3 regions of the Paraburkholderia sp. IW21 genome follow, and region 1 is predicted to be linked to each of the others. Evidence: riboswitches for the same ligand, from Rfam matches in the RefSeq annotation. Region 1 holds a riboswitch; each other region holds the start of a gene.

What was found. A riboswitch is a leader RNA that binds a small molecule or an ion and turns the genes downstream of it on or off. The one in region 1 is predicted to bind cobalamin.
Region 2: another riboswitch for cobalamin. It lies ahead of cobG (precorrin-3B synthase); the one in region 1 lies ahead of cobA (uroporphyrinogen-III C-methyltransferase).
Region 3: another riboswitch for cobalamin. It lies ahead of ACAX43_RS30915 (CbtB-domain containing protein); the one in region 1 lies ahead of cobA (uroporphyrinogen-III C-methyltransferase).

The regions. Positions count from the first base shown of each region.
Region 1 covers NZ_JBGGWA010000012.1:220,568-230,143, reverse strand. The annotation lists gene ACAX43_RS26290 (ATP-binding protein) at 1-744, opposite strand, end outside; gene cobN (cobaltochelatase subunit CobN) at 741-4,541, opposite strand; gene cobW (cobalamin biosynthesis protein CobW) at 4,548-5,648, opposite strand; cobalamin riboswitch at 5,838-6,118, opposite strand; cobalamin riboswitch at 6,211-6,438, shown strand; gene cobA (uroporphyrinogen-III C-methyltransferase) at 6,663-7,484, shown strand; gene ACAX43_RS26270 (cobalamin biosynthesis protein) at 7,481-7,966, shown strand; gene cobO (cob(I)yrinic acid a,c-diamide adenosyltransferase) at 7,963-8,565, shown strand; gene ACAX43_RS26260 (cobyrinate a,c-diamide synthase) at 8,569-9,576, shown strand, end outside.
Region 2 covers NZ_JBGGWA010000007.1:140,658-150,233, reverse strand. The annotation lists gene ACAX43_RS18290 (polyamine ABC transporter substrate-binding protein) at 1-148, shown strand, start outside; gene ACAX43_RS18285 (LysR family transcriptional regulator) at 198-1,121, opposite strand; gene metE (5-methyltetrahydropteroyltriglutamate--homocysteine S-methyltransferase) at 1,257-3,548, shown strand; gene cobM (precorrin-4 C(11)-methyltransferase) at 3,571-4,299, opposite strand; gene ACAX43_RS18270 (cobalt-precorrin-6A reductase) at 4,346-5,068, opposite strand; gene ACAX43_RS18265 (cobalt-precorrin-5B (C(1))-methyltransferase) at 5,065-6,153, opposite strand; gene cbiE (precorrin-6y C5,15-methyltransferase (decarboxylating) subunit CbiE) at 6,153-7,376, opposite strand; cobalamin riboswitch at 7,461-7,640, shown strand; gene cobG (precorrin-3B synthase) at 7,722-9,140, shown strand; gene ACAX43_RS18250 (precorrin-8X methylmutase) at 9,133-9,576, shown strand, end outside.
Region 3 covers NZ_JBGGWA010000019.1:46,132-55,707, forward strand. The annotation lists gene ACAX43_RS30895 (ATPase domain-containing protein) at 1-357, opposite strand, end outside; gene ACAX43_RS30900 (hypothetical protein) at 431-586, opposite strand; gene ACAX43_RS30905 (hypothetical protein) at 585-1,025, shown strand; gene ACAX43_RS30910 (histidine phosphatase family protein) at 1,081-1,743, opposite strand; cobalamin riboswitch at 1,800-1,938, shown strand; gene ACAX43_RS30915 (CbtB-domain containing protein) at 1,981-2,202, shown strand; gene ACAX43_RS30920 (CbtA family protein) at 2,214-2,972, shown strand; gene ACAX43_RS30925 (DUF6531 domain-containing protein) at 3,470-5,866, shown strand; gene ACAX43_RS30930 (hypothetical protein) at 5,866-6,126, shown strand; gene ACAX43_RS30935 (hypothetical protein) at 6,239-6,502, shown strand; gene ACAX43_RS30940 (hypothetical protein) at 7,018-7,293, shown strand; gene ACAX43_RS30945 (hypothetical protein) at 7,578-7,853, shown strand; gene ACAX43_RS30950 (2OG-Fe(II) oxygenase) at 7,996-8,802, opposite strand; gene ACAX43_RS30955 (MaoC family dehydratase N-terminal domain-containing protein) at 9,059-9,576, shown strand, end outside.

The DNA.
Region 1 (9,576 bases):
ATCGGCACGCAGACCATCCACCGTGGCCTCGATGCACAGCGCGCTGACATGCGCATGCACGGCATCGTCGAACGCAAGTCGCGGCAGCGCTTCGCGCGCCGCACGGATCCGCTGAACGTACGTCTCCTGCTGCTGCGCATATTCCGCGCGAAAACCCTGCGGATCGAGATCGAACGCAAGACGTGCTTTCACAATCTGTTGACGCACCTGCGGCTCAAAGCAGTTCTGCAACTCGACCATCAAGCCAAAGCGATCGATCAGTTGCGGCCGCAACTCACCTTCTTCCGGATTCATTGTGCCGATCAGCACGAAGCTCGCGTCGTGACTATGCGAAACGCCATCGCGCTCAACGGTATTCATCCCACTCGCCGCCGCATCGAGCAATGCATCGACGAGCGCGTCGGGCAGCAGATTCACCTCATCGACATAGAGGACACCGCGATGCGCTTTCGCAAGCAAACCGGGCGAAAAACGCACTGAGCCATCGCGCAACACAGTTTCAATATCGAGCGTGCCGATCAAGCGGTCTTCACTGGCGCCGAGCGGTAAATTCACCAGTTGTCCTTCCGGCAACAGTTCAGCGAGCGCGCGCGCGGCAGTCGACTTCGCCGTGCCGCGCGGCCCGCTGATCAGCACGCCGCCTAGACCCGGATCGATCGCGGCCAGCAAGAGCGCCTGTTGCAACGGCGCCTGGCCGATCAGCGCGGCAAAGGGAAAAGCGGATCGTTGAGTCGCAGCGTTCATGTTTGCATTCCTTCGATCTGCTGCTCACTCGCGAGCAAATGCTGTTCGACTTGCTCGCGATAGTCGCCGGGTGCTTGCCACAAACCGCGCTGCATCGCTTCGAGCAGACGCTCGCAGATCGAATGCATGGCGTGCGGATTGTGCCGCTGCAAGAACTCGCGCGTATCGGTGTCGTTCAGATAAGCATCGGTGACGAGCGCGTATTGGTAATCGGCGATCACGCGCGCGGTCGCATCGTAGCCGTACAGATAGTCGACCGTCGCGGCGATTTCAGCGGCGCCCTTGTAGCCGTGACGCTTCACACCATCGAGCCATTTCGGATTGACCACGCGCGAGCGGATCACGCGGGCGATCTCTTCGTGCAGCGTACGCACGCGCGGCGCCGCCGGATTGCTGTGATCCGCGTGGTACACCTGAGGCTGATTGCCCGTCAGATGCCGCACCGCCGCGACCATGCCGCCCTGGAACTGGTAATAGTCGTTCGAATCGAGCAGATCGTGCTCGCGGTTGTCCTGGTTCTGCAGTACTACGTCCATCGCGGCGAGACGTGTGCCGAATGCGTGCCGCGCTTCTTCGCCAGCGCTTTTTTGCGTGTAGGCATAACCGCCCCACGCCTGATACGCGTTCGCGAGATCGGCGTCGGTTTGCCATTGCTGCGAGTCGATCATGTCCTGCAGACCGGCACCGTAAGCGCCAGGGCGCGCACTGAACACACGCCAGCCGGCACGCTTGCGCGCCTCGGCGGCGTCCATGCCGCGCGCGATGAGCGCATCCCGTTCGCGCAGCACGCGCGCGCGGATCGGGTTCAGGTCTTCAGGCTCGTCGAGTTCGGCCACCGCCTGCACGGCGGCGTCGAACAAATGCATCACGTTCGCGAAGGCGTCGCGGAAAAAGCCGGACACACGCAACGTGACGTCGATACGCGACCGGTCGAATGCCTCGATCGGCATGATCTCGAAGTCGGTCACACGATGACTGCCCGGTGCCCACTTCGGTCGCACACCGAGTAAAGCAAGTGCCTGGGCAATGTCGTCGCCGCCGGTGCGCATGGTCGCGGTGCCCCATACCGAGAGCCCAATCGCACGCGGGTAGTCGCCTTTTTCCTGCAGATGCCGCTCGATCAGTTGCTGCGCGGATTTCAAACCGAGCGACCACGCCGCCTGAGTGGGAACGGCACGCGTATCGACCGAATAGAAGTTGCGGCCGGTGGGCAGCACGTCCGGACGTCCACGCGACGGTGAACCGCTCGGCCCCGGCGGCACGAAGCGCCCTTCGAGGCCGCGTTTGAGATTCGACATTTCCTGTTGACCGCAGGCGTCAAGCCGAGGCAGCACGTCGTGACGCAAGCGCTCGATTACACATTCGGCCTGCGGTAAGGCCCCAGCAGCGGACACAGTAGCGTGCGTTTCATCGCCACACACACCCCGCAACATCTCGGCCGCCAACAGTTCCAGACGCTCGCGCGTATCGCCGCTGTGCCGCCACGGCGCATCGCTCACCCGCCGTAAAACGTCAGGACGCGGACCGTCCCACACCGCCGACCAATCCACCGACAACGGATCGAACAGATGATCCATCCGCAGATCACGCGCCAAGGCGTCGATCAAACCTGCCTTACCGCGTTGGCCATCGCCGACCGGAAAGCGCCCTAGCGCCAGTAACGTATCGCGCCGCTGCACTCCTTCAGGCGATTGCCCGAACGTATGCAAACCGTCGCGAATCTGCGCTTCCTTCAACTCGCACAGCCACGCATCGACGCGCGTCAGCAGCGCATCTTCATCGTCCTGCCCGTTCGGCCTGTCAAGACTCAGCTCTTCATGCAGCTTATGTTCGACGATGGTCGCGAGAATCGTGCGCCTCAACAGCTTCGAGCGGCGCGGATCGACCATTAGCGCTTCATAGTATTCGTCGACCTGGCGCTCGAGATCCTGCAACGGTCCGTAACTCTCGGCGCGCGTGAGCGGCGGCATCAGGTGGTCGATGATGACGGCCTGCGCGCGACGCTTCGCCTGACTGCCTTCGCCTGGATCATTGACGATGAACGGATACAGATGCGGCATCGGCCCAAGAATCAGATCGGGCCAGCAGGCGTCGCTCAACGCGACGCTCTTGCCCGGCAGCCATTCAAGATTGCCATGCTTGCCGACATGCACGACCGCGTCGATGCCGAACGGGTGACGCAGCCAGAAATAGAAAGCCAGATACGCATGCGGCGGCACGAGATCGGCGTCGTGATAGCTCGCGTAGTCGCCCTGCTCGCGCGAACGTGACGGCTGAATCCCGACGAACGCATGCCCGCAGCGCCAGCCTGCGATCATGAACCGGCCACGCCGCAACGTCGGATCCTGTTCGGGCGCCCCCCAGCGTGCGTTCAGCGCATTGCGCGCTTCAGCGGGCAACGCGTTGAAGTACAAAAGATAATCGTCGAGCGCGAGGCTTTGCAGCGCGGGCCGCAAATCACGCACGACCGGATCGTTCGTCACGCCCTCAGTCAGCTTCTTTAACAGCGCATCGCCGTCGACGGGCAACTCGCCTAACCGATACCCTTCGTCGCCCAGCATCGACAGAATGCCGACCACCGAGGCCGGCGTATCGAGCCCCACTCCATTGCCGATGCGCCCTTCGCTCATCGGATAGTTGGCGAGAATCAGCGCAACTTTCTTGTCCGCGTTATCGAGCGTGCGCAGACGGCACCAGCGGCGGCTCAGTTCGGCAAGAAAGCCGACACGTTCGAGGTCCGGCTGATAACGGACCACATCGACTTCGGTGTGGGGACAACGATAGGCGAGCCCTTTGAAACTGATGGCCCGCGTGATGATGCGGCCGTCCACTTCCGGCAGCGCGATATGCATGGCGATATCGCGCGAGTTGAGGCCTTGATTGTCCTTGAGCCAGTCCTCGCGATTGCCGCCGCTCAGGATCACCTGCATCACCGGCGCGTCGCCGGCGAGCGCAATCGGCTCGGGGTCGTCGATGGCTGACGCGGCGAATGCGGTCGTGTTCAGCACCAGCGCGACATCATGTTGCGCGCACAACTGCTGCACGACTTCGCGGCTCATCGCATCTTTCAGCGAGGTAATCGCGATCGGCAGCGGATTCAGGCCTTGCGTGCCGAGCGCATCGATAAGGGCGTCGAACACGGCGGTATTGGCCGCTTGCAGATGCGCCTTGTAAAACAGAATCGCGGCGACTGGCGCGTCCGTGCGCCAACGCGCCTGCCAGTCGGCAATCGTCGGCGTATCGCGTTCGGGATGGTAGAGCGTAGCGGCAGGCAACGCGCGCGGCGGCGCCGGCTCGCGCCCCCAGCCGAGCTCGCGGTGGGCGATGCAGCGCAGGAACGCCTCGGCATTCTGCGGACCGCCCTCGCGTAGATAGCGCCATAACTGATGACACAGATCCGCGTCGGCGGTGCTACGTGCAAGCAGGTTCGGATCTTCCTGCAGATCGCCGGAGAACATCGCGAGCGTCTGCTGCTTGCGCTCGGCGAGCGCAACCACCTGTTCGATCCCGTAAGGCCAATACGCCTCGCCACCAAGATGATCGACCACCACGACACGCGCATGCTGCAACACGTCTTCGACATAAAAATCGACCGAAGCCGGCTGCCGCAAATACGTGACGTTCGCGAGCCGCACGCTCGGAAAGCCTTCCCCCAGCCGAGGAAACACGCTGGCGAGCAGCGACAGCGTGGTATCGGCCGAGCTGAGCACCACGATATCGGCGGGCTGCTGATCGATACGGATCACGCCTTGCGTATCGTCGACAAAGCCGCCCGGCGTAGTGCGCAGCAGATGCATGACCGGTTACGCCTGTTGCGGCTGGGCGCGCGGAACTGCGGCCAATGCGGCTTCGAAGGCGTGCTGCAGAACGGCTTGATCCAGGTCTTCACCGATCAGCACGAAACGGCTTTGCTGTCCCTCACCGGCTTCACCGGCTTGCCAACGGCGATCGAAGTAACTATCGAAACGACGGCCCACGCCCTGGATCACCAGACGCATTGCCGCGCCCGGCAACGCCGCGAAACCTTTGACACGGTAAATCGTGTTCGTCTCGACCAGCCCTTGCAACGCGGCGATCGCCGCTTCGCGCGACGAAACATTCGCGTGGACGACCACCGAATCGAATTCGTCATGGTGATGATCGGCGTCGTCAGCCGAACCATGGTGATCGTGGCGCAGGTGAATCGTTTCTTCAGAAGCTGCTTCGAGGCCCAGCAAGGTATGCAGATCGAGCTGACCCCTCTGCGCGCGCACGATCTTCACTTGCGGCGGAATTTCCTCGCGGATGGTGGCCTCGACTGAAGCTTGATGCGATTCGTCGAGCAAATCGGTTTTGTTCAGAATCACCAGATCAGCCGCAGACAATTGATCTTCGAACAGTTCGTGCAACGGCGATTCGTGATCGAGATTCGGATCGGCTTTGCGTTGCGCATCCACGGCAAGTGGATTGTCGGCGAACTGGCCACTCGCCACGGCGGGACCGTCCACCACGGTGACTACCGCGTCGACGGTAAAGCTATTCTTGATCTGCGGCCAGTTGAACGCCTGCACCAGCGGCTTCGGCAACGCGAGACCCGAGGTTTCGATCAGCACGTGATCGATCTGCTCGCGGCGCTCCACCAGTTTTTCCATCACCGGGAAAAATTCTTCCTGCACGGTACAGCAGAGGCAGCCGTTCGCGAGTTCATACAGTTGGCCTTCAGTCTCGACGCCGTTTTCATCGCAGCCGATCCCGCAACCCTTGAGGATTTCCCCGTCGATGCCGAGTTCACCGAACTCGTTGACGATCACCGCGATGCGCTTGCCGCCCGCATGCTGAAGAATGTGCCGCAACAGTGTGGTCTTGCCGCTGCCGAGAAAGCCCGTGACGATGGTGACGGGGATCTTGCGCATTTGAGTTTGCATCGTGAGGTCCATCCGTAGGAGTTGCACGTGCACGCCGGCGCGTTTGTCTGTATCGGTCAAGCCAACGGGGCTGATGCCCTGAAAGCACGGACGATAACAAAACACGGGGATGAACAACGGCGTTACCCAGGCAACAGAAAAACAGAAAACGCGAATGAGATCATGAACGCAGCGCCGCATCCCCGCGGCGTTCGTTCTTCGTATTCTGGCCGGTATCCGGGCTGGCGAAAGCGCCGCTTCCCCTTCCCGAGCGAGTGGTTTCTCGCCCAGTGGGTATATGCCTACGCGGCCTTGCGCGTGGACATCGAAGCCGGCTCCGCGGCGCCAGGCAATCAACCTGGAACCGCTTTTCGCTTACCGTTGCGGGGGCAGCACAGGTTGACCCTATCCATGGCAGGCGGGCACCCTGTTTCCCGTTTAACTGCATGCGCACGAGCGCGCACACGAGCACCAAAGTGCGTGCGAGTGTAGGCCCGCGGCCCCGCGCCGTCAAGAAAACGCGGGCCTCGGCAGCGGGCCTCGGCAGGGCCTTTCCGCAGTGCCGGCGCCGCCTGTGGTGTGCTATCGTATGCGCGCGTTTGGTGCCCGCACATGCGTTCGCATGTGCAGTTAAACGGGAAACAGGCCGCGCTCGCTGCGCTCAACCTGTGCTGTCCCCGCAACGGTAAGCGACCTGCGGTGCTTTCGCATCGCGCATGCGTTTTTGATGCCACTGTCTGAGGAATCCGACGGGAAGGCAAAACGCATGAGGCCGCCAGCCCGGATACCGGCCAGACGCGGAGGCGGCGAACGTCACGCTGCCGGCCGCCGGAATCCGCGAGGGACGGATGTGAAGGCGCTGAAGCACGACGTGGCGCCGCTGTTTGCGTTTCCCTATGGGAAACGCGCGAGTGGCGTTTATCGTCGTGCGTAATTCTCGTAGCACCGCATGACCTCGATTTCCGCCATCTGGAGCGCATTGCCGCTCCGCCTTTTCCCGCTTGTCACGACATGGCGCACGCCATGCATGCCGCAATGAGCCGCGCCTGGCTGATCGGCGCCGGCCCCGGCGACGTCGAACTGATGACCCTCAAGGCGATTCGCGCCTTGGCGCAAGCCGACGTGGTGCTGGTCGACGATCTGGTGAACCCCGACGTACTGCAGTTCGCGCGCGCCGACGCGCTGGTCGTGTACGTCGGCAAACGGGGTGGGCATCCGTCGACGCCGCAGGCCGGCATCGTCGCGCAGATGCTCGAACACGTGCAGGCCGGGCGCAGCGTCGCGCGTTTGAAAGGCGGCGATCCGTTCGTGTTTGGCCGCGGCGGCGAAGAACAGCAGGCGCTGCATGCAGCGGGCATCGAGGTGGACGTGATCAACGGCATCACGGCGGGGATCGGGGCGCCCGCGGCGATCGGCATTCCGGTCACGCATCGCGATCACACGCAAGGCGTGGTGTTCGTCACGGGCCACGGCGCCGGCAGCGGCGAGCCGGACTGGGCCGCACTCGTCGCCACGCGCATGACGCTGGTGATTTATATGGGCATGCGGCGGCTGAACGATATCGCCGGCGCGTTGCTCGCGGCCGGCATGAGCGCCGACACGCCGTGTGCCGCGATTGAATCCGCGACTCGTCCTGAGCAACGGCACGTGCTCGCGCGACTCGGCGCGTTCGCGGAAGCGGTCTCACGCGCCCGACTCGGCTCCCCGGCGATCGTGGTGATCGGCGGAGTGGCGTCGCTGGCACTCGCGCGGGCCGCTGCGAATACTGGTGAGGCTGGCGCGGTGGGAGGGGCGCAAGCGGCTAACTCGGCGGCGGCGGACGCTTCTGATGCTTCGGACGCTTCGGACGAGCCATGAAAACGCTGACCGTGGGCATCGGCTGTCGCTTGCACAGTTCTGTCGAGCAGATCGAAGCCGCTGTGCGCGCCGCGCTCGGCGCGTATGCATTCAACGCAATCAGCACGATTGCCTCGGTCGACACCAAAGCTCACGAAGCAGGTTTGCTCGAATTCTGCGCACGTCACGCGTTGCCGCTGAAACTGTTCAGCCGCGAGCGGATTGCGGCGACGCCCGTGGACGACCCGTCCGCGGCCGCTCGTGAATATCTCGGCGTAGACGGCGTCTGCGAGCCGTGCGCCTTACTCGCCGCGGCGACCGAATCCGACGCAGCCGACGCACCCGGTGCGGCCCATGCGTCAGTCGCGTTCGAAACGCCCAATGCACGGCTACTCGTGCGCAAAACCGTACACAACGGCGTCACAGTCGCGATCGCATCGACGACTGCTTCACCCGCCCACGAACATACAAACAACGATACCCAAAAACAGGACCTTCCATGAAGACCGACCCCGAATCGCATCAACGCATGACCGAGCGCCGGCGCGAAGGTCACGAGAAAAAGCAGGCCGGCGCCACCGTTGAAAAAGGACTTCTGATCGTCAACACCGGCACCGGCAAAGGCAAGACCACCGCAGCCTTCGGCATGGCTGTGCGCGTGCTTGGGCACGGTATGCGCCTCGGCGTCGTGCAATTCATCAAAGGCGCGCTGCATACCTCGGAGCGCGACTTCCTCGGTGCGATCGCCAATTGCGACTTCGTCACGATGGGTGACGGCTACACCTGGAACACGCAGAATCGCGACGCCGACATCGCCACCGCGCGCAAAGGCTGGACCGAAGCACGCCGGATGATCGAAAGCGGCGACTATCAGATGGTGATCCTCGACGAACTGAACACGGTGCTGAAGTACGAATACCTGCCGCTCGACGAAGTGCTGTCGGTGCTGAACGCGCGGGCTGAAATGCTGCACGTGGTGGTGACCGGCCGCCACGCGCCGGACGCGTTGATCGAAGCCGCCGACCTCGTCACCGAAATGCGCATCGTCAAGCATCCGTATCGCGAGCAGGGCGTGAAAGCACAGCGCGGCGTGGAGTTCTGAACCATGTCCGCGTCCCCAAAGGGGATTTCCTTCGCGGCGTGCCCCGCCCTGTTCATTAGCGCGCCGGCTTCGGGTCAAGGCAAGACCACGATCACAGCCGGCCTCGCGCGCTATCACCGGCGGCTGGGGCGGCGTGTGCGCGTGTTCAAGACCGGCCCAGACTTCCTCGACCCGATGATTCTGGCACGCGCCAGTGGCGCGCCGGTGTTGTCGCTCGATTTGTGGATGGTGGGCGAAGCGGCCTGCCGCAATCTGCTGGCGCAAGCGGCGGCCGAAGCGGATCTGATCCTGATCGAAGGCGTGATGGGCCTGTTCGACGGCACGCCGAGCAGCGCCGATCTGGCAACCACGTTCGGGGTGTCGGTACTCGCTGTGATTTCAGCGAAAGCGATGGCGCAGACCTTCGGCGCGATCGCCTTCGGCCTTGCGCAATTCAGGCCGCAAGTGCCGTTTTACGGTGTGCTCGCCAATCGCGTCGGCTCTGCGAGGCACGCGCAAATGCTCGAAGAGGCGCTGCCGCCGGATCTGCGCTGGTGCGGATACATCACAGGCAACGACGAAATCGAATTGCCCGATCGCCACCTCGGCCTGCATCAAGCAGCAGAGATCGAAGACCTGGAAATGCGCCTGGATCGCGCCGCCGATGCACTCGCACAAACCGCGCTGACTGAATTGCCGCCGCGGGTGGAATTCGGCGAGCCTGAGCCACAAACGCTCCCGCACCTTCTCGAAGGCAAGACAATCGCGATCGCGCGCGACGCCGCGTTCTCGTTCATCTACCCGGCCAACGTCACGCTTCTAGAAGCACTCGGCGCGCACATCGAATACTTCTCGCCGCTCGCTGACGATGCACTTCCGGCGCACACGCACGCCCTGTACCTTCCGGGCGGCTATCCCGAACTGCACGCTGCAACGCTCGCAAGCAACACGCGCAGTGCCGCGACGATCCGAGCGCACGCGGCTGCGGGCAAACCGATTGTCGCCGAATGCGGCGGCATGCTTTACCTGCTC
Region 2 (9,576 bases), on a different contig from region 1:
CAAATTCGTGCGACCGGAAATTCTCAACGATCCGACCGTGTACCCGCCCGAATCGGTATTGAAGACGCTGTTTTTGCTGAAGCCGTTGCCGGCGCCGATCAAACGCCTGGAAGGCCGGCTGTGGGCGCAGTTGAAGACAGGAGGATAGAGGGATTGCTGTGCGCCTGGGTGGCCGCATGGGTCGCCCAGGCCAAGGCTTAGGCTTGCGCTGCGAGCAGTTCGATTCCGTCTAACTGCACCGCGCAGATATCGCGCACGATGGTGACGAAATCGTCGAAGTAAGGCCGGCTCGCGAAGCCTTTCGCAGCCACCGCATAAAGCTCGCTCCACAAGCCCTGGGCGCCGACTCGCTTGGCGAGAACGTAGTCGTGGTCGACGTAGTTTTTTACGCCCCAGTTCGGCAGCGCCGCAATCCCGCGGCGGCTTGCCACCAGTTGCATGATCGCAATGGTCAACTCCGCCGTGCGCCGCTCGAGTTTGATGCCGGCCGGCTCCAGCACTTCGCGAATCAGATCGATACGCGCTTCAGGCACCGGATAAGTAATCAACGTCTCGTCGCGCAGATCGTCCGACACCACGCGGCGCTTATTGCGCAACCGGTGTTCGTTCGCCATCACCACCAGAATCTCGAAGCGGAACAGCGGCGCGATATGCAGGCTGCGCTTGGTGGCGGGCTTCGAACCGATCACCACGTCGGCCTTGCCGTCGCTCAACAGACGCAGCGGGTCCGCATGAAAACCCGCGACCAGATCGACTTCGACTTCGGGCCAGCGGCGGCGGAACTCGTCCATCACCGGCATCAGCCAGTCGAAGCAGGTATGGCATTCCAGCACGATCCGCAATTCGCCGCGCGTGTCGCCTTTCAGACGCACGAGATCGCGCTCCGCCGCGCTGACCGCGGCAATCGTCTCCCGCCCAAGTGCGAGTAGCCGCTCGCCCGCGGCGGTGAAGCGCAAGCCCTGCCTGGTGCGCTCGAATAACGACACCTCGTAATGTGACTCGATATCGCGGATCTGATGCGACAACGCGGACTGGCTCAGATGAACGCGTTCGGCGGCTGCCACCAGCTTGCCGGAATCGGCGATGGCGATCAGCGAACGCAAGTGGCGAAGCTCAAGCATGCAGGTGCTCCGCTTTGGACGAATTCGTGTGGATATGAATGTGGCTCATACATTGGTGAAAACATGTCGCTTGTTGAATCATAGCGCGACTTTCACACTGAGCGCCAATTCAGACAACGCACAGAAGGAATCCACATGGCCCGCACGCACATCCCCGGCTTTCCGCGCATCGGCGCGCAGCGCGAACTGAAATTCGCGCAGGAATCGTTCTGGCGCGGCGAAACCGACGAGATTTACTTGCGTGGTGTCGCGAAGGCGTTGCGCGAGCGCCATTGGCAGTTGCAGCAAGACGCCAAACTGGATTTCGTCACCGCCGGCGATTTCGCCTACTACGATCAGATGCTCAATCTGAGCGCGCTGCTCGGCGCGTTACCGGAGCGCTTCGGCTTCGATCCGAAGGCGCTCTCGCTCGGCCAGTACTACGAACTCGCGCGCGGCAATCACGCGCAGCCGGCGATGGAAATGACCAAGTGGTTCGATACGAACTATCACTACCTCGTGCCGGAGCTGGGACCGACTACAACGTTTGATGGCGGCATCGAGTGGATGCTCGACGAGATCAATGAAGCGCTCGCGCTGAATCTGCCAGTCAAGCCGGTGCTGATCGGACCCATTACCTATCTATGGCTGTCGAAGAGTCATGTCGCCGGTTTCGACCGCTTGTCCCTACTGCCGAAGCTCGTGATCCGCTACAACCGCATTCTGGAAACGCTCAGGCAACGCGGCATTGAATGGGTGCAACTGGATGAACCGGCGCTGTGCCTCGATCTGCCGCCCGAATGGCTCGACGCGTTTTCTGCAGCGTACGAGGTGCTCGGCACGTCGGGCGTCAAGGTGTTGCTGGCGACCTACTTCGAAACCGCAGCAGACCACGCGCAGCGCGTCGCGAGGCTGCCGATTGCCGGCGTTCATCTCGATCTCGTGCGTGCGCCGCAACAGCTCGATGCATGGCGCGCCGCATTGCCCGCGCATGCCGTGCTGTCGGCGGGGGTGATCGATGGCCGAAATATCTGGCGTGCGGATCTCGGCGATATCGTCGAATCGTTGCAGGCGCTGCATGCGGAGTTTGGCGACCGTTTATGGATTGCGTCGTCGTGCTCGCTGCTGCATGTGCCGGTGTCACTCGACGCGGAAAAGAAACTCGATGCCGATCTGAAATCCTGGCTCGCCTTCGCCACAGAAAAACTCGACGAAGTCGGCACAATCGCGCTCGCCCTGCGCAATCCTGCCGCCGCTGAACCGAAGCTCGCCGCCGCGGACCTCGCATTGGAAGCGCGCCGTCACTCAAGCGCGGTCGTGAATGCACTGGTGCAAAAACGCGTGGCCGCTGTGAGCACTGCGATGGCGGAACGTAACAGCCCGTTCGCCGAGCGCAATCGCGTGCAACGCGAAGCGCTCGACCTGCCGCTCCTGCCGACCACCACGATCGGCTCGTTCCCGCAAACACCTGCGATCCGTCACGCGCGCGCCGCCTACAAGCGTGGTGAATTGCGCGCGCTCGACTACCTGCAGCGGATGCGCGCCGAAATCGAAATCGCCGTGCGCAAGCAGGAAGAGCTGGGGTTGGACGTGCTGGTGCATGGTGAAGCCGAACGCAACGACATGGTCGAGTATTTCGGCGAGCAGTTGTGGGGCTATGCGTTTACGGAAAACGGCTGGGTGCAAAGTTATGGCTCGCGCTGCGTGAAGCCGCCGATCATTTACGGCGACGTCTATCGCCCTGAGCCGATGACGGTCGAGACCACCCGTTACGCGCAATCGCTCACGCATCGCGTGATGAAAGGCATGTTGACCGGCCCCGTGACGATGCTGCAATGGTCCTTCGTACGCGACGACCAGCCGCGTTCAACCACGGCACTGCAACTCGCGCTCGCGATCCGCGACGAGGTGGTGGACCTCGAAAAGGCCGGCATCCGCATCATTCAGATCGACGAACCGGCTTTCCGCGAAGGTTTGCCGTTGCGCAAAGCCGACTGGGCCACCTATCTGGAATGGGCGACGCGCGTGTTCCGTATTTCGGCGGCCGGCGCCGCCGATCAGACGCAGATTCACACGCATATGTGTTATTCGGAGTTCAACGACATTCTGCCGTCGATCGCCGCAATGGATGCCGACGTGATCACCATCGAAACCTCGCGCTCGGCGATGGAACTGCTCGACGGCTTCGGTGCGTTCGCCTATCCGAACGAGATTGGCCCGGGCATCTACGATATCCACTCGCCACGCGTGCCGAGCACGGAAGCGATGCAGCGGCTGCTGGAACGTGCGTGTGAAGTGATTCCTGCCGAGCGGCTGTGGGTCAATCCGGATTGCGGGTTGAAAACGCGTGGCTGGCCGGAGACAGAAGCGGCGTTGAACAATATGGTTCGAGCCGCGAAAGCGTTGAGGGTGAAGCTGGCGGCAAAGCAGCCTGAATTAGCCCACTGATTCGGCGCCTGCTACCAGGACTTCAATCGCCTTTCGCGTACAAAGTCGATTCCGCAAATCCTTCAGGAGCCAGCACTCGTCCCACCAGAATCAGCGCCGTGCGCTCGATATTTGTCGACTGTACTTTCGCGACGATATCGTCGAGCGTGCCGGTGAGCTTTTCTTCATCCGGCCAGCTCGCGCGATAGATCACCGCGATCGGACAATCGCCGCCGTAATGCGGCCGCAATTCATCGACGATGCGCGCCAGGTGGCGCACGCCGAGGTGAATCGCCATGGTCGCGCGATGCCTCGCGAGGTCGGCGAGTTGTTCGCCTTCGGGCATGGTCGTTTTGCTCGCGAAGCGCGTGAGGATCAGCGTCTGCGAAATATCCGGCAGCGTGAGTTCGCAGCCGAGCGTCGCCGCGCATGCCGCGGTCGCCGTCACGCCGGGCACGATCTCGTAGGGAATGTCAAGTTCGCGAAGTCTGCGGATCTGCTCGCCAATCGCGCCATACAACGACGGATCGCCGGAATGCACGCGCGCCACGTCCTGGCCTTTGTCGTGTGCTGCTTTAAGCAACGCGACGATTTGATCGAGGTCGAGGTCGGCGGTATTCACGACTTGCTCCGCACTATGCCCCGCTAAAACAGCGGCCGGCACCAGCGAGCCGGCGTACAGGATCACCGGACAGCCGCGCACTAGGCGCTGCCCTTTCACCGTGATCAGTTCCGGGTCGCCGGGACCCGCGCCGATAAAAAACACCGTCATTCAATACTCCATGATTCATTGGGCCGGCATGTCATGCACGCGCGGTTCAAGGCAACGCTTGCAACGCGTCCAGCAAGTCAGCCACATGCTCGAACTCGCGATCGACTGCGGGCAACTCGGGGCGCCGCAGCATGACAACCGGCAAGCCGCGTTCGCGCGCGACCTCGAGTTTCGCTTCGGTGGCGCTGCCGCCGCTGTTTTTGCTGACGACGACATCGAATGCTTCCGTGCCGAATAGCGCTCGTTCGCCTTCGAGCGTAAATGGGCCGCGTGTCGCCAGAATCCGCGCACGTGCATTGCCTTCGTGCGGATCGAGACAGCGCACGGTCCAGCACTGATGCGGCGGGATTTCGTCGAGATGCGCGAGTGGTTCGCGGCCGAGCGTGAACAGTGGCCGCCTGAACGCGGCAAGTATCTGCGTGAGTTCGGCCCAGTCGTCGACCATGCGCCAGTCGTCGCCGGATTGCGGCTGCCAGCCCCGGCGACGCAGTGCCCAGCACGGTACACGTGCCGCGCGGCTCGCTTGCGCGGCGTTCGCGCTGATCTGCGCGGCGTACGGATGCGTGGCGTCGATCACCAACCCAATACGTTCGTCTTCGATATAGCGCGCCGTGCCTTCGCTGCCGCCGAAGCCGCCTACACGCACCACGCATGACAGATCCTCCGGCACCTTGCCGAGGCCCGCGAGACTGTACACGTGCTCGGGTCCGAACTGCCGTGCAATCTGCAACGCGTCGCCGGTGCCCCCGAGCAGCAACACCCGCATCATTGCGCGGCTCCGATCAGATTGCCCTGGCGGTCGATCGCGAACATTTCGACGGCGACCTGCGGCGGCACGATATCGCGTGCTACCGCGAGCGCATGCTGGCAGACGATATCGCCGAGCGGCACGTTTTGCGCGCGCGCCAATGCGACCGCCTGCTGGCTCGTATTGGCCGTGCGGATTGCCGTCTGCAAGGCATCATCCGCGCCATGTTCGGCGGCCCACGCCGCAAGCCGTTGCAGATCGATGCTCGAATTCCGGCTGTGCAAATCGAGGTGTCCCGCCGCCAGCTTGCTGAGCTTGCCGAAGCCGCCGCACACGCTCAAGCGCTCGACCGGCGCGCGTTTCATATGCTTGAGCACCGCGCCGACGAAGTCGCCCATTTCGATCAGCGCGATATCCGGCAGACCATAATGCGCACGCATCGCGTCTTCGCTCGCGTTGCCGGTGCAGGCGGCGAGATGCACGTAGCCGTTCGCACGCGCGACGTCGATGCCCTGATGAATCGACGCGATATACGCCGAGCACGAGAACGGCCGCACGATGCCGGTGGTGCCGAGAATCGACAAGCCGCCGAGAATGCCGAGGCGCGGGTTCATCGTTTTCAGCGCGAGTTCTTCGCCTCCTTCGACGCCGATCGTCACTTCGAAACCGCCGTGGTATCCATGCTCCACCGCGAGATCGGTCAGATGCGCGGTCATCATCTTGCGCGGCACCGGATTGATCGCCGGTTCGCCGACCGGCAGCGTGAGGCCGGCACGCGTCACCGTGCCGACACCCGGCCCCGCCCGAAAAATCACGCCCGGTTCAGCGCAAAGCCGCACGCGGGCGAACACGATTGCGCCGTGCGTCACGTCGGGGTCGTCACCGGCATCCTTGACGGTGCCGGCTTCCGCGCCGTCGGCGCTCAGGCGGCAAAACACCAGCGGCATCGGCACATGCTGGCCCTTCGGCAACACGATCTCCGCGACCTCGCTGACGACACCCGCAAGCAGCAGGCGTGCCGCCGCGAGCGACGTCGCGGTGGCGCAACTGCCGGTCGTGTAGCCGCTACGCAGCGGCGCGGGTTGTTCGGGCGTTTCTTCGCGCATTACGGTTGAGCAGGTGAGTCGGCGGCCTTGGTGACTTCAAGCAGCGTGATCGGCAGCGCCTGGCGCCACGTATCGAAGCCGCCAAGCGGCTGCGCGTCGGCGAGCGCGATGCGGGTCAGCGTGCCGCCATATTGCTCACGCCACGCCGTCAGGGCCGCCTCGCCTTGCAAGGTGACCGCGTTGGCGACCAGCCGGCCGCCCTCACGCAGACGCGCCCAGCAAGCGTCGAGCACGCCCGGCACCGTCGCGCCGCCGCCGATGAACACGGCATCCGGCACCGGCAGCCCCGCCAACGCATCAGGCGCGCGGCCGGCCACCAGTTGCAAACCGGGCACGCCCAACGCATCGCGATTGTGCTCGATAAAACGCTGCCGCTCCGCGTGCCCTTCGATCGCGATAGCGCGGCAGGTCGGGTGCGCGCGCATCCATTCGATGCCGATCGAACCGCTACCCGCGCCCACATCCCACAGCAATTCACCCGGCGTCGGCGCAAGGCGCGCCAGCGTGATCGCGCGTACGTCGCGTTTGGTCAACTGACCGTCGTGGCGAAAGGCGTCGTCGGGTAAACCGGAAGTCAGCGGCAGACGCGGAGCGCCTTCCGTTGCACAGCATTCGAGCGCAATCAGGTTCAGCGCCGCCACTTCGCCCGTGGACCATTGATCCGCTCGGCCGTCGATGCGCCGCTCGAGATCGCCGCCCAAATGCTCCAGTACGGTCATCCGGGTCGCGCCGAAACCGCGGGTGTCGAGCCATTCGGCCAGCGCAGCAGGCGTGCGTCCGTCAGCGCTCAACACGAACACGCGCGCGCCGTCATGCAAATGGGTATTCAACGTCGGAAGCGGCCGGCCTACCAGCGAGACCGTCGCGACATCCTGCAATGGCCAGCCGAGCCGCGCGGCCGCCAGCGACAACGACGACGGCGCGGGCAGCACCCGCAACTCGCCTGGCGGCAGCTGCCGCGCCAAGGTCGCACCGACCCCAAACAGCATGGGATCGCCGCTCGCCAGCACGCACACGGGGGCCGCGCGCTCCGCCAGCAACGGCGCGAGATCGAACGGACGCGGCCATGCCGCACGGCGCGCGGCGAGGCGCGCAGGCAACATCGCCAGATGACGTTCGCCGCCGTAAACCACCGACGCTTCCAGCAAAGCACGCCGCGCGGGCCTCCCCAAGCCGGCGAAGCCGTCATCGCCTATGCCCACCACGGTCAGCCACGCCGGCATGCATCCATCCTCATTCTGTATCTTCAAATAGTGCGCTGTGCCACGCCGATCAAAGCGTCCAGCCTCGTTGTGCTGTTCGAAAAAAGGCATAATACAGCCGCCGGTGCCCTTCGGGGCCGAAGAGGGAACACAGTGTCACTGTGGCTGCCCCCGCAACTGTATGCAGCGAGTCCGCCTGCGCTCCGCGCCACTGGTTCAACCGGGAAGGCAGCGGCGGACCATGACCTGCCAGCCAGGAGACCTGCCGGCGAGACTGTTCGTGCCAGCCTACATCGGGCGGGGTGTACCGATGCCGCAGTAATGCCCCTCGCGGCTTGCTCGGGCCGTCGCGCGACGCTAAACCCGGTGTCCGTCTTGAATCAAGCTTCGCCCTCCACCGCTTTACCTGACGCAGCCCTTGCGCTGCGGCCGTCGGCATGCCCGGGGCTGCTGCGCATCGTCGCCGCGCGCGACGGTGGGATTTGCCGGATCAAATTGCCCGGCGGCGAGTTGAGCGCGGCGCAGGCTGCCGTGATCGCCGACGCGAGCGAGCAGCACGCGGCCGGCGTGATCGAGCTGACCAATCGCGCGAATCTGCAAGTGCGTGGGGTGCGGGTCGGCCATGAAGCGGCGTTGATCGCGGCGCTGATCGATGCGGGCCTTGGCCCCGCTCCGGCGACCGGCGCAAGGCAAGCGTCAACCTTGATACCGGCATCCGCTGCAGACGATGTGCGCAATGTGATGGTGAGCCCTGCTGCCGGACGCGATCCGTTTGCGCTGTTCGACACCACGCAGCTCAGCGCCGAACTGCTCACGCTGCTGCAAACCGAAGCGCGTTTCGCGGGGCTATCGCCGAAATTCGCGTTGTCGCTCGACGGCGGTGAGCGTCTTGCCCGGGTGGATCATCCGCATGATGTCTGGTTGGCGGCGACGCAAACTGAAGACGGTGTGCGATTTGTGTTCGGTTTGGGGGGATGCCCAGCTGCGGTGACGAACGCGGGTGCGGGTGCGCTTGCCGCTGTACTGCCTTCGCAAGTCCCTGATCTTGTCCGCGCACTGCTGCACACGTTCCTCGATCTGGCTGCAGCCGATGCCATGCGTATGCGTCACCTGCTGGCCGCACATTCCGTCGACGCCGTATTGCAGCACGCTCAAACGTATGTCGATTTTCCGCTGTCACGTGACCCATCGCTCGCGAACTGGCGACGCGCCACGCCAGCCGACGCCACGCTGCGACTCGGCGCGCACGCGCAACGGGTAGTGGGAACGTGGCACGTAGGCGGCCAGCCGCCGCTCGGACGCCTCGACACCGCGACCTTGCGCGGCGTTGCCACGCTCGCGCAACAGCGCGGCAACGGTACGCTTCGCATGACCCCCTGGCAAAGCGTGTTGCTGCCCGATATCGCATCGGACGCGGTGCCTGCCGTGCTCGCCGCAATGAACGCGCTAGGCCTCGCCTGTGACCCCGCGCAGCCTGGTACGCGCTTGATCGCCTGCGCCGGCTCTACAGGCTGTGCAAAAAGCCTCGCCGATACCAAGGCCGACGCGCTGCTTTTAGCGGATCGCCTGCCCGACGGTGTCGACGTCCATCTAAGCGGATGCCAACGCTCTTGTGCCGCCGCGCACCGCGCGCCCTACACGCTGCTGGCGGTGGCCCCCGGCGCATACGACCTTTACCGACGTGACGCCTCACCGGGTTTCGGTGACTGCGTCGCGCACCAACTCACGATCGAACAGGCCGCCGACATGCTCGAACACCTGGTCCGGAGCCCTTCAGATGCTTGATTACATTCGCGACGGTCAGGAGATCTATCGCCAATCCTTCGCGACGATACGCGCGGAGGCCGACCTCTCGCGCATCCCCGCCGACCTCGAAAAGCTCGCCGTGCGCGTGATCCACGCGTGTGGCATGGTCGACGTGATTGAAGATCTTCGGTTTTCTGAAGGCGCAGGCGCTGCAGGCCGCGCGGCACTCGCGCAAGGCGCGCCGATTCTGTGCGATGCCGGCATGGTGGCGCAAGGCATCACGCGCGCGCGATTGCCCGCTAACAACGAAGTGATCTGCACACTCACGCACGAAGACGTGCCTGGATTGGCGCGCGAACTCGGCAATACGCGCTCGGCCGTGGCGCTCGAATTGTGGCGACCGCATCTGGCCGGGAGTGTCGTCGTGATCGGCAACGCGCCGACCGCGCTGTTTCATCTGCTCGACATGCTCGAC
Region 3 (9,576 bases), on a different contig from region 1:
CACGGTCTCGCCGAGTTCGACTTCGGCCGGGTGCAGCACGGTTTGTTCGTATTGCGGGTCGAGGCCTTCGTCGGACAGGAGTTCGAGGATGCTGAATGTGCTGATGTCCCAGCCGTGGCTGTCCGCTACTGAGATCAGCTCGTCGCGGGTTTCGGACAACGTGATGTATAGCCCTACCTGGCCGTCGGCGGCAGCCTGCAGTAAAAATTGCAACGCGAGGGTAGTTTTACCTGTGCCGGGGGCACCTTCGACAAGGTATAGGCGGTGCGGCGTGAGACCGCCCCCCAGAACGTTGTCGATTCCCTGTATTCCGCAGGAGAGACGGGCCGGTATGCCGGCGGCAGGTTGGTTAGACATTGCGTAACGGGTTGGCGTCAATTTAGTGGGCGGTATTTTCTTTGCCGGTACGGTGTGACCGCAATTTGTATGCCTACAGGCGCTGTTTGCCAGCGTCGATGAGCAACGTGATGATCGCCGTGCAGGCCACTTTCTGGTGCACTCGGCTCGTGCGATCGATTTGCCGCCCTTCCATAGGCACGAAGCGTGCTGTCGCGATAGCGCCCCGTTCGAAGGATTGCGCCGACATGAACAAGATCCTCATGCTTATTGCCGCGATTGCCGCCTTGTCGCTGAGCGCATGGCTGCCGCAGAGTGCGAATGCCGACGATGCGCCCAGCCCATGCACATCGCTCAAACGTATCGTCGCGACGGCGCCAGGCGGTTTAGCCTCGCTGACGCCGGATGACGGGAGGGGCATCGCGCAACCCTACGGCGATGACGCGCAATGTTCAGCGAACCACGGCAGCTACCAATGCACGTGGACGCCGCACAACGACGCCGGCTCGAATGCGGACGCCCTGCAGGCCGTCGCGGCGGATATCGCATCGTGTTTGCCGGACGCGACGCACGATCAGAATTCGCCGGGACGTCAGCACTTTTATCTAGGCACGCGTGCCAGGCGAACCGATATCACCTTGACGCGTTCTGGTTCGAACAAGCTGAGGCTGGTTGTCTCGGGCAAGTGAGCGGAAGAGGAGTTTCGACGCGGCCAAGCTGTCCCCATGCGCGCAGCCGTAGCCGTTACTGAGTGGCGGGCCACCATGTCCAGCCGCGTCGCGCGCATCGCAACTCGACGACCGAGAGCGGCGCGACTTCGATGCGTGGAAAGACGGCGGGCGACGCCCCGAGCGCATGAACGATCGCTGCCCGGATCACCGGCGCGTGCGTGACGGTGACCACATCTCGCCTATTGCGCGGCGCGCCGCTCGTTGCTTTGCTTGGCGCCGCATCCATTGCACCGCCCATTGCGTCGCTTAACGCAGCATCGCCCGTTAGCCTGCTGATTTCTTCGCTCATTGCATCGAGCCATTGTCCTACCCGCTTGACGAGTTGACTGAATGACTCGCCGTCGGGTGCGGCCGCGTCGGGATCGTGCGTCCATGCAGCGAGATCTTGCGGCGCTTCGACGGCGAGATCAGCGAGACGCCGGCCATGCCATCGACCGTAATCCCTGTCCGCCAGTCCCTTGTGGACGGTTGCGACGAGACCTAAGGCCGACGCCGTCTCGCGCGCGCATACGGCTGGGCTGACGAAGACCGCCACGACGTCCGGAATCGACAGACGCGCTCGCGCCGCGCTGGCTTCGGCGAGGCCGCGTGCGTCGAGTGGATCGTCGGCGGGGAAACGGCCTGCGCGCATTGCGGCGGTCGACGCGTGGCTGACCAGTAACAGCCGTGTGTCCATTCAGTTCATTTCCATGAAGGCCCAGACTAAAGCGGGAGGCGTGCGACCATGCCTGGCGCTATCGAGAGGCAAAGTTTAGCGCGTAGAATAGCGGCACTGCGAAGCACGGAAGCCGGTGAGAACCCGGCGCGGTCGCGCCACTGTATTCGGTATTCACAGCCGAAAGCCAGACCTGAGCTTCGCACTATTCCTTTTCAATCGACTATTGGGGCGCGTTACCCCCAGGAGATGTCCCGTATGACCCACGCTGTTTTCGATTCCGCGACTCTGCCCGCCGCTCAACCCACGCCGATTCCACTGCGTGAGTTGTTGCCCTGGGTCGTGTTCGGCGGCTTGCTGCTGTTGCTCGCGCTTTATTTCGTTGGTGCGGAACAGGGTGCCACGTCACTGATTCCCGGCATGTACGTGCATGAATTCGTGCACGACGGCCGCCATCTGCTCGGCTTTCCCTGCCACTAACGGAGTCGACCATGGTTGGTAAGTTGTTGGTGCGCGGGATGCTTGCAGGCATCGCCGCGGGACTCCTCACGTTCGGCTTTGCCCGAGTGGTGGGCGAGCCGCAGGTCAGTCAGGCGATTTCCTTCGAGGAAAAGACCGAGGCCGCGGGCGCCGATGCACACGAACACGGGCATGAAGAGGAACTCGTAAGCCGCGGCACGCAAGCGGGCTTGGGCCTGTTGACTGGCGTCGTGGCATATGGCGCCGCATTCGGTGGGTTGTTTTCGCTGGTGTTCGCGTATGCATATGGCCGCGTCGGCGCATTGAGTGCACGCGCGTTGTCCGCATGGTTGGCGCTCGGCGCGTTTGTCGCGCTGGTGATCGTTCCGAGCATCAAGTATCCGGCGAATCCTCCGTCAGTGGGCGACCCCGGGACGATCGGGACCAGGACCGGCTTGTTCTTCCTGATGATCGCGATCTCGCTGACGGCGTTGGTGTTTTCGCTGAAGGTGCGGCGCCGCGCGGCGCTGAAGCTGGGCGCGTGGAACGGATCGATTGTGGCGGGCCTGGTGTTCATCGTGATCATTGCTGCTGTGCAGTTGTCGATGCCGACAATCAACGAAGTGCCGGCAGGTTTCCCGGCGACGCTGTTGTGGAAGTTTCGCGTGGCGGCAATTGGGATGCAAGTGATTATGTGGACGACCATCGGGTTGCTGTTTGGCGCAATGGTCGAGCGGAGCAAGCTGTTGATTCCCGCGAGTCGCAGCGCGGCGAAGTCTGCTTACCTTTGATCGAGAGGCGCGACCGCGAGGGCGGTCGCGGTCGCGCGGACGTGCAGCGCCAGAGAAGCCAAAGACATCAGGTACTTGGCGTGCTTGCCAGAATGTTATCCACAGGCTTATGGACAAAAACTGGGGATAACTTTGGAGCGTTCGCTTGAACGGCTAGGTCACGCATAGCTCGGTTTTCATGGGGACGCCCAGTCCCCTTCTTCCTTGTCGGCCCGATGCGGCCTCTCAGCTTCCCTCTACCTTCGCGCAGGAATATCTCGTGGCCGGACTAGTCGCGAGGGCTTTTCTGCGTCTGCTTTTCTTGTTGTCGCCGTTATTGCGTGTCCATGGCCTGCATGTTCTTTCGTGACGTCTTACGGCTTGTTCTGGCTGGCGTCGCAAGCGTCTGTTGCGAGAGGCCAGGGAAGTCACAAGTTTAGGATTTGTCGGATTTCCACTATCGAGTCTTCTTTATAGAGTGCTTGGGCTTCAAACAAGTACAACCAATAAGGATGACTATGAAAAACAAAAGACTTGATGAGAGACCAACGGGAATAACGGCACGCCTGCTCGCCGCATTCATGCTGCTCATGGTCGCGTTTGGCGCCAACGCGGCAGATTACATGCAATGCATGCAGACCTACCAGAAATCTCTCGGGATTCCCGGGACCCCGACCTGCGCTATCCAGGTCGCGGGCACTTCGCCTATGTCGACGGGCCCGGACGATCCCTATAACGCATTGAATTACTACAACTGTCCTAATGCCTCGGATTGGATAGCCGACTATTGCGGCGGCGTACCGGTCCCGCCTCAGTCCGACGACTCCTGCCCCGTCGCGGACCCGGTGTTGCCGGCAAAGGGCATTGTCATGCTTTCCGAGCCTGACTTCGCGAGCGGCGACACGCTTCCACTTGTCTTTAAGCGCACGTATCTTTCGAAGCCCTATGACACCACGCAGACAGCGATGGGCCGCAACTGGGTCAATAACTGGCAGCGTAGGCTCGACCTGCTCGGGATCAACGCGAGCGTGCCGCACATTGTTGCCTATCGGGGTGACCAGCAAGCTCTGACGTTCAAGTGGATTGGCGGAGCGTGGGTCGTACCAGGAAATCGCGGGCTCTCCCTGACGAAAGCGGGCGACGGTTACTTCTACCTGAAGGACGAACTGCCGGGTACGACGGAAGCCTACTCCGATACCACCGGTAAGTTCTATTCCGAAACGACCCGCACGGGTGTGATCCGCAAGGTTTTCTATGACGGCAGGCAGCGCCTGTCATCGATCGCCGAGTGGCCGGCCGATAACGTGATACCGGCAACGGCGACCTCAATTCGTTTGGAATACGACAATAGCGACCGTGTCGTTACCCTGGTAGATCCTTTGGGAATGCCGACGTCCTATGCTTACGACGGAAAGGGCAATCTTGTTTCGGTAACTGCACCATATGACCACGTTCGTCAGTATCTGTACGAGGATGCCCGCTTCCCCAACGCATTGACGGGCGTAAAGGACGAATCCGGTTCAAGGATTGCAACGTGGGCCTACGATTCCAGCGGGCGTGCAATCTCGGTTACCCATCCTGACACGACGCGTAATGTGTCGCTCAGCTATGGTCCCGGCATGACGACGCTCAGCGACATGTCCGGCAGGAGCACGTACACCTTTGATGTCCTGGATACGCGGCGTCCTCGTTCAATTGCTACGCCAGGCGGCACGGTATCGCGTGTGTGGGATGCAGCAGGGAATCTGAAGCAGAGGCAGACTCCTGATGGAGATGTCCAGTACACCTGGGACAGCGCCAACCGGCCAACGAAGGCAATTGCAACCGTCCCCGGGAAGAAGACGGTAACGACGATTGAGTACAACGATGACAACTCGCTGCGTCCGCATCTGCTCGCTACACCGGGCAAAGTCCGCGCGTTCGTTTATGACTCGCGAGGCAACGTCACGGGCTACGCGGAGCGGGAAACGACCGACCTGACAGGCGAACAGGGACTGCAGGCGGTCGGAACGGGTAGTCAAATGACAGTCGGCGCGCGCTACGACGATGTGGGTCGTCTTCTGTCAGCCACCGTCATCCAGGACGGCAGGAAGATTGAAGACTGGACCTACACGTATGACGCAAAGGGCAACATCGCAACGACACGGGACGCCGTGTCAGGTTGGGCGATGCGAACGCTCGAGCGTAACGCCGCGAACCGTGCAACACAGATAGCGGGTAACAGCGGCCAGGCGAGCATCGCTTACGATGAGCGTGGTCGCGTAAAGTCTTTCCAGTACAAAGAACCGGCGAGTTCCATAAATGGCAGTCTCTCCCGCGTACTGGCAGTCGACTATCAGTATGCTGCGAATGGCACGGTGTCGTCACATTCGGCGAAGGTCTCTGCTAACGGTGCGTGGTGGCAGCCGATCAGCGACGCTGAACTGGGTGTGTGGCTTACCAACTGGGAGTTGGGCAATGACCCGGTTGCGCCACCGCCTATGCTCACAGGAATCAAGTCTGATGCTGGAGCCTTCGTTCCAGAAATGTGCGTTGAATGCTACATGACGTGGAAAGCGAAGTTCACGGGGAAGCTTTTTAGTAGTGAACTGAGCGATACACTGCCGAAGTGGGGCGAGACCACGGAGCTGATGCTGGGCGATCAGTCGCAGGTTCCTTATCCTGCTCTTGTGCCAGATCTGACCGGTTCTGCGAAGAGGTCGATGCTTTATGGGGCCCTTTTCAAGGGCGGTAGCGGTGACGGCGGAATGGTAAAGTGCGGTGGCAGGGAGGCTCACGAGAGTGAGTGCTTCGCGCAGTATGAAGCTCAAATGACGATATGCAATACGATTGCTCCTCACATGGGCGGCGCGCGAGCAGTCGCGCTGTGTAAGCAAAGGGCATTCCAAATCTATCAAGAGTGCAGAGGGTATTGATGGCTAATCATCCGCCGTATTCCGTGGTTCTGACATATATCGAAGATCGTCAAGAGTTTGCCGTGCAAGCTGTTGATCGAGCCAGATTAGCCCCGGTCGTGGCCGGGACGCTTGAGGCACCAATCCTGCTGGACGAGCACGATTTCAAGCTTGACGACGCGTTCGCACGACGGCTTGGAGCCGCGATGCTCAGTCTGATCGCGCTGGGTCAGCCGGACATCAAGCAATACATGAGCTTTACGCAGGACCCAATCGACTAGTCGCCCGGACAGCGAGATAGTGAACCACAAGGAAAGTGACTCGAAGCTATAACGCAAAAGGGTAGGAGGCGTCGCCTACCCTTTTCGTGTATCAACAGTACAGGGGGTATTAATGGTTAATCATCCGCCGTATTCTGTAGTTCTGACCTACAACGAAGATCTGCAGCAGCTAATTGTGCATACCATTGATCCAAACAGGCTTGCCCCGCTCGTTGCAGGGAGAATGGGCGTTGTGATGGCCGATGAACAAGATTTCAAACTGGATGATGAATTTGCGCGACAGCGTGGAGTTGGAATGCTCAATACGATTGCGCTGGGGCAGCCTGACATCAAGCAGTACATGACGTTCACAGAAGGGCCGATCGACAAGTCGTAAGGGCAGTAATTGGTCAACGCTTCAGTATCATTTGACCGACGTATGGTCATGGCCCCGAGGGGGCGGGAGCGACGCCGCTGATGGTCGAAGGCGATTTCAAGCTTGACGACGAATTCGCGCGACGACTTGGAGTCGCAATGCTCAATCTGATTGGGGCGGGCCAGCCTGACATCAAGCAATACATGACCGTTACGCAAGAGCCAATCGACAAGCCGTCAGAACAGTAATTGACTAGGGGTTGAGTGGCATGATCGACAGACGTCTGGTCATTGCGCTGAAGGGGCAGGAACGAGCCTGGTGAGGCTCGTGAGAAAAGTGCGAACTTGTCCCCTCTTCGCCAACGTCTGGCGGGGGGCGCCGCGCGCCGCCGGAAATCTCCAGAGCGAATGCTTCGCGCAGTGTGAAGCTCAAATTGAAATGTGCAATGCGATTGCTCCTCGCATGGGCGGCGCACGGGCCGCCGCGCTGTGCAAGCAGAGGGCATTCCAAATCTATCAAGAGTGTAGAGGGTATTGATGGCTATTGATCCACCCCGTTCCGTGGTTCTGAACTACGACGAAGACAGTCAGCGGTTGAATGTGCAGTTAATTGAACCTGCCAAGCTGGCCCCGCTTCTGGCTGGAAAATTCACGGTGCCGATCCTGCTGGACGATTTCGATTTCAGGCTTGACGACGAGTTCGCGCGTCGGCTTGGAGTCGCAATGCTCAATGCCATTGCGCTGGGTCAGCCTGACATCAAACAATACATGACGGTTACGCAGGAGCCCATTGACAGGCCGTCAGAACAGTAATTGACCAAGGGTTGAGTGCCATGACCGACCGACGTTTGGTCATTGCGCTGAAGGGGCAGGAACGGGGCTGGTGAGACCCGTGAGAAAGTGCGAACTGTCCTCTTCGCCTCCGTCCGGCGGGGCGCACCGCGCGCAGCCGGAAATCTCCAAAGCGAATACTTCGCGCAGTACGAAGCTCAAATCGAAATGTGCAATGCGATTGCTTTCCACATGAGCCGCGCTTGGGCAGCCGCGCTTTGTAAGCAGAGGGCATTCCAAACCTATCAAGAATGTAGAGGTTATTGATGGCTAATTATCCGCCGCGTTCCGTGGTCGTAACTTACGACGAAGATAGTCAACAGTTGATTTTGCAGTTAGTTGACCCAGCTAAGCTGGCGTCGCTCTTGGCTCAAACACTGAAAGCGCCGATCCTGCTAGACGAATTCGATTTCAGGCTTGACGATGAATTCGTGCGTCGGTTTGGGGGTGGAGTGCTCAATCTCATTGCGCTGGGTCAGCCGGATATCAAACAATATATGACCTTCACGCCTCACCCAATCGACAGGCCGTCAGGACAGTAATTGGCCCGAGGTTGGATGATGCCGGGTCAGAATTACGGTTGTCGAATTTTTGCGGCGTCGCAGCGGTGCTGCAACCGGCGAGGAGGCGGCTGCTGCGGACATGCAGCGCCGCAACCCCCACGGTCCACCAGCTCGGGCCACTTCAGGCCGCGTCGTGGAAAATCACCCCCAACGTATGCCGGTGGCCCGACCGCAGGCGGCTCACCCCATGCCGCAGATTCACCCGGTACACGCCGCGCGTGCCTTGAACCGGCCGGTGATGAACCGCAAACACGACCGCGTCGCCCTTGCCGAGCGGTACCACTTCCGTGCGCGATTGCATCCGCGGACGCTGCTCCGTCATCACGAACTCCCCGCCTGTGAAATCCTCGCCCGGCTCGGACAGCAGAATCGCGACCTGAAGCGGAAAGACGTGCTCGCCGTACAGATCCTGGTGCAGGCAGTTGTAGTCGTCCATGGCGTATTGAAGAATCAGAGGCGTCGGGCGCATCTGGCCGGCGGCGTGACAGCGCTCGATAAATTCGCCATGCACGGCCGGATAGCGGACATCGATATTCATCACCTCATTCCAGCGATTCGCCACTGGCACGAGGCGCGGATAGAGCTCTGCGCGCAACTGTGCAACCCGCTGCGGTAGCGGATACGCAAAGTACTTGTATTCACCACGTCCGAAACCATGCCGCGCCATCACGACGCGGCTGCGGTACAGCTCTTCGTGTGCATACAGCGCGGTCAGCGCGCCACATTCCTGCGCACTGAGAAGATTGCGCAGCATCGCGCAGCCATAACGATTCAGCTCTTCTTCGACATCGAACCAGTCTATCGCACCGACGCGCCGTGCGAGCGGGTCGGCTGCCGCACCCGGCGCGGCAGCACATTGCGGTTTCGGCTCCAGCCCCAGTTCCAACTCCAGCGGGTGCGAGCGCAGATCCTTCGCCACCGTATTCATGAGCATTCTCCATAAGGCGATTCATCGAACGATGACTAAGTGTAATCAAGTGCCTGAGGCCACGCACTCCGACTCTTGCTCTTCAATTCTCTGCCGGGCTATGGCGCGCTCCGCGCTAACCCGCCGCGCGGGCATCCCGCAGGCGTCGTAAGCTAAAGCAAAGACCTGCTTCGAAAGTGCAAACTTCGCGAAACGTGCCACCAGGTTCATAGTAGGACCTTATTAAGCCCTATAAACGCATTCGGAGACTTCGCCCATGTCTGCCTCCCCACGGAAACTCGACGACTGGCTCAACAAGGAGGTGGTCACCGAAGACGCCATCACCGTTTTTCCGCTAACGGCAATGGCCGCGACCCTCGACCGGGAAGAAAGCGGCGATACGATACCGCCGCTCTGGCACTGGCTGTACTTTCTGCCGACGGCGCCGATGTCCAGGACTGGGCCCGACGGTCATCCAAAGCGCGGCGATTTTCTGCCGCCGGTTCCGTTGCCGCGCCGCATGTGGGCCGGTGGCCGCCTCACATTCCACGCGCCGCTCAAAGTCGGCGAGCATGCCAAACGCACGTCGACCATCGCCAATATCGAGGACAAGACCGGCCGTTCGGGCCGTCTCGTGTTTGTGACGGTGCAGCACGCGATCGAGGCCGGTGGCGAGCTGAAGCTCGAAGAAGAGCACGACATCGTCTATCGCGACGCGCCGCAAGAGGGCAGCCGGCTGCCGCAACCGGCGCTCGCGCCGGAAGGCGAAACGTGGCGGCGCACTATCGACGCCGA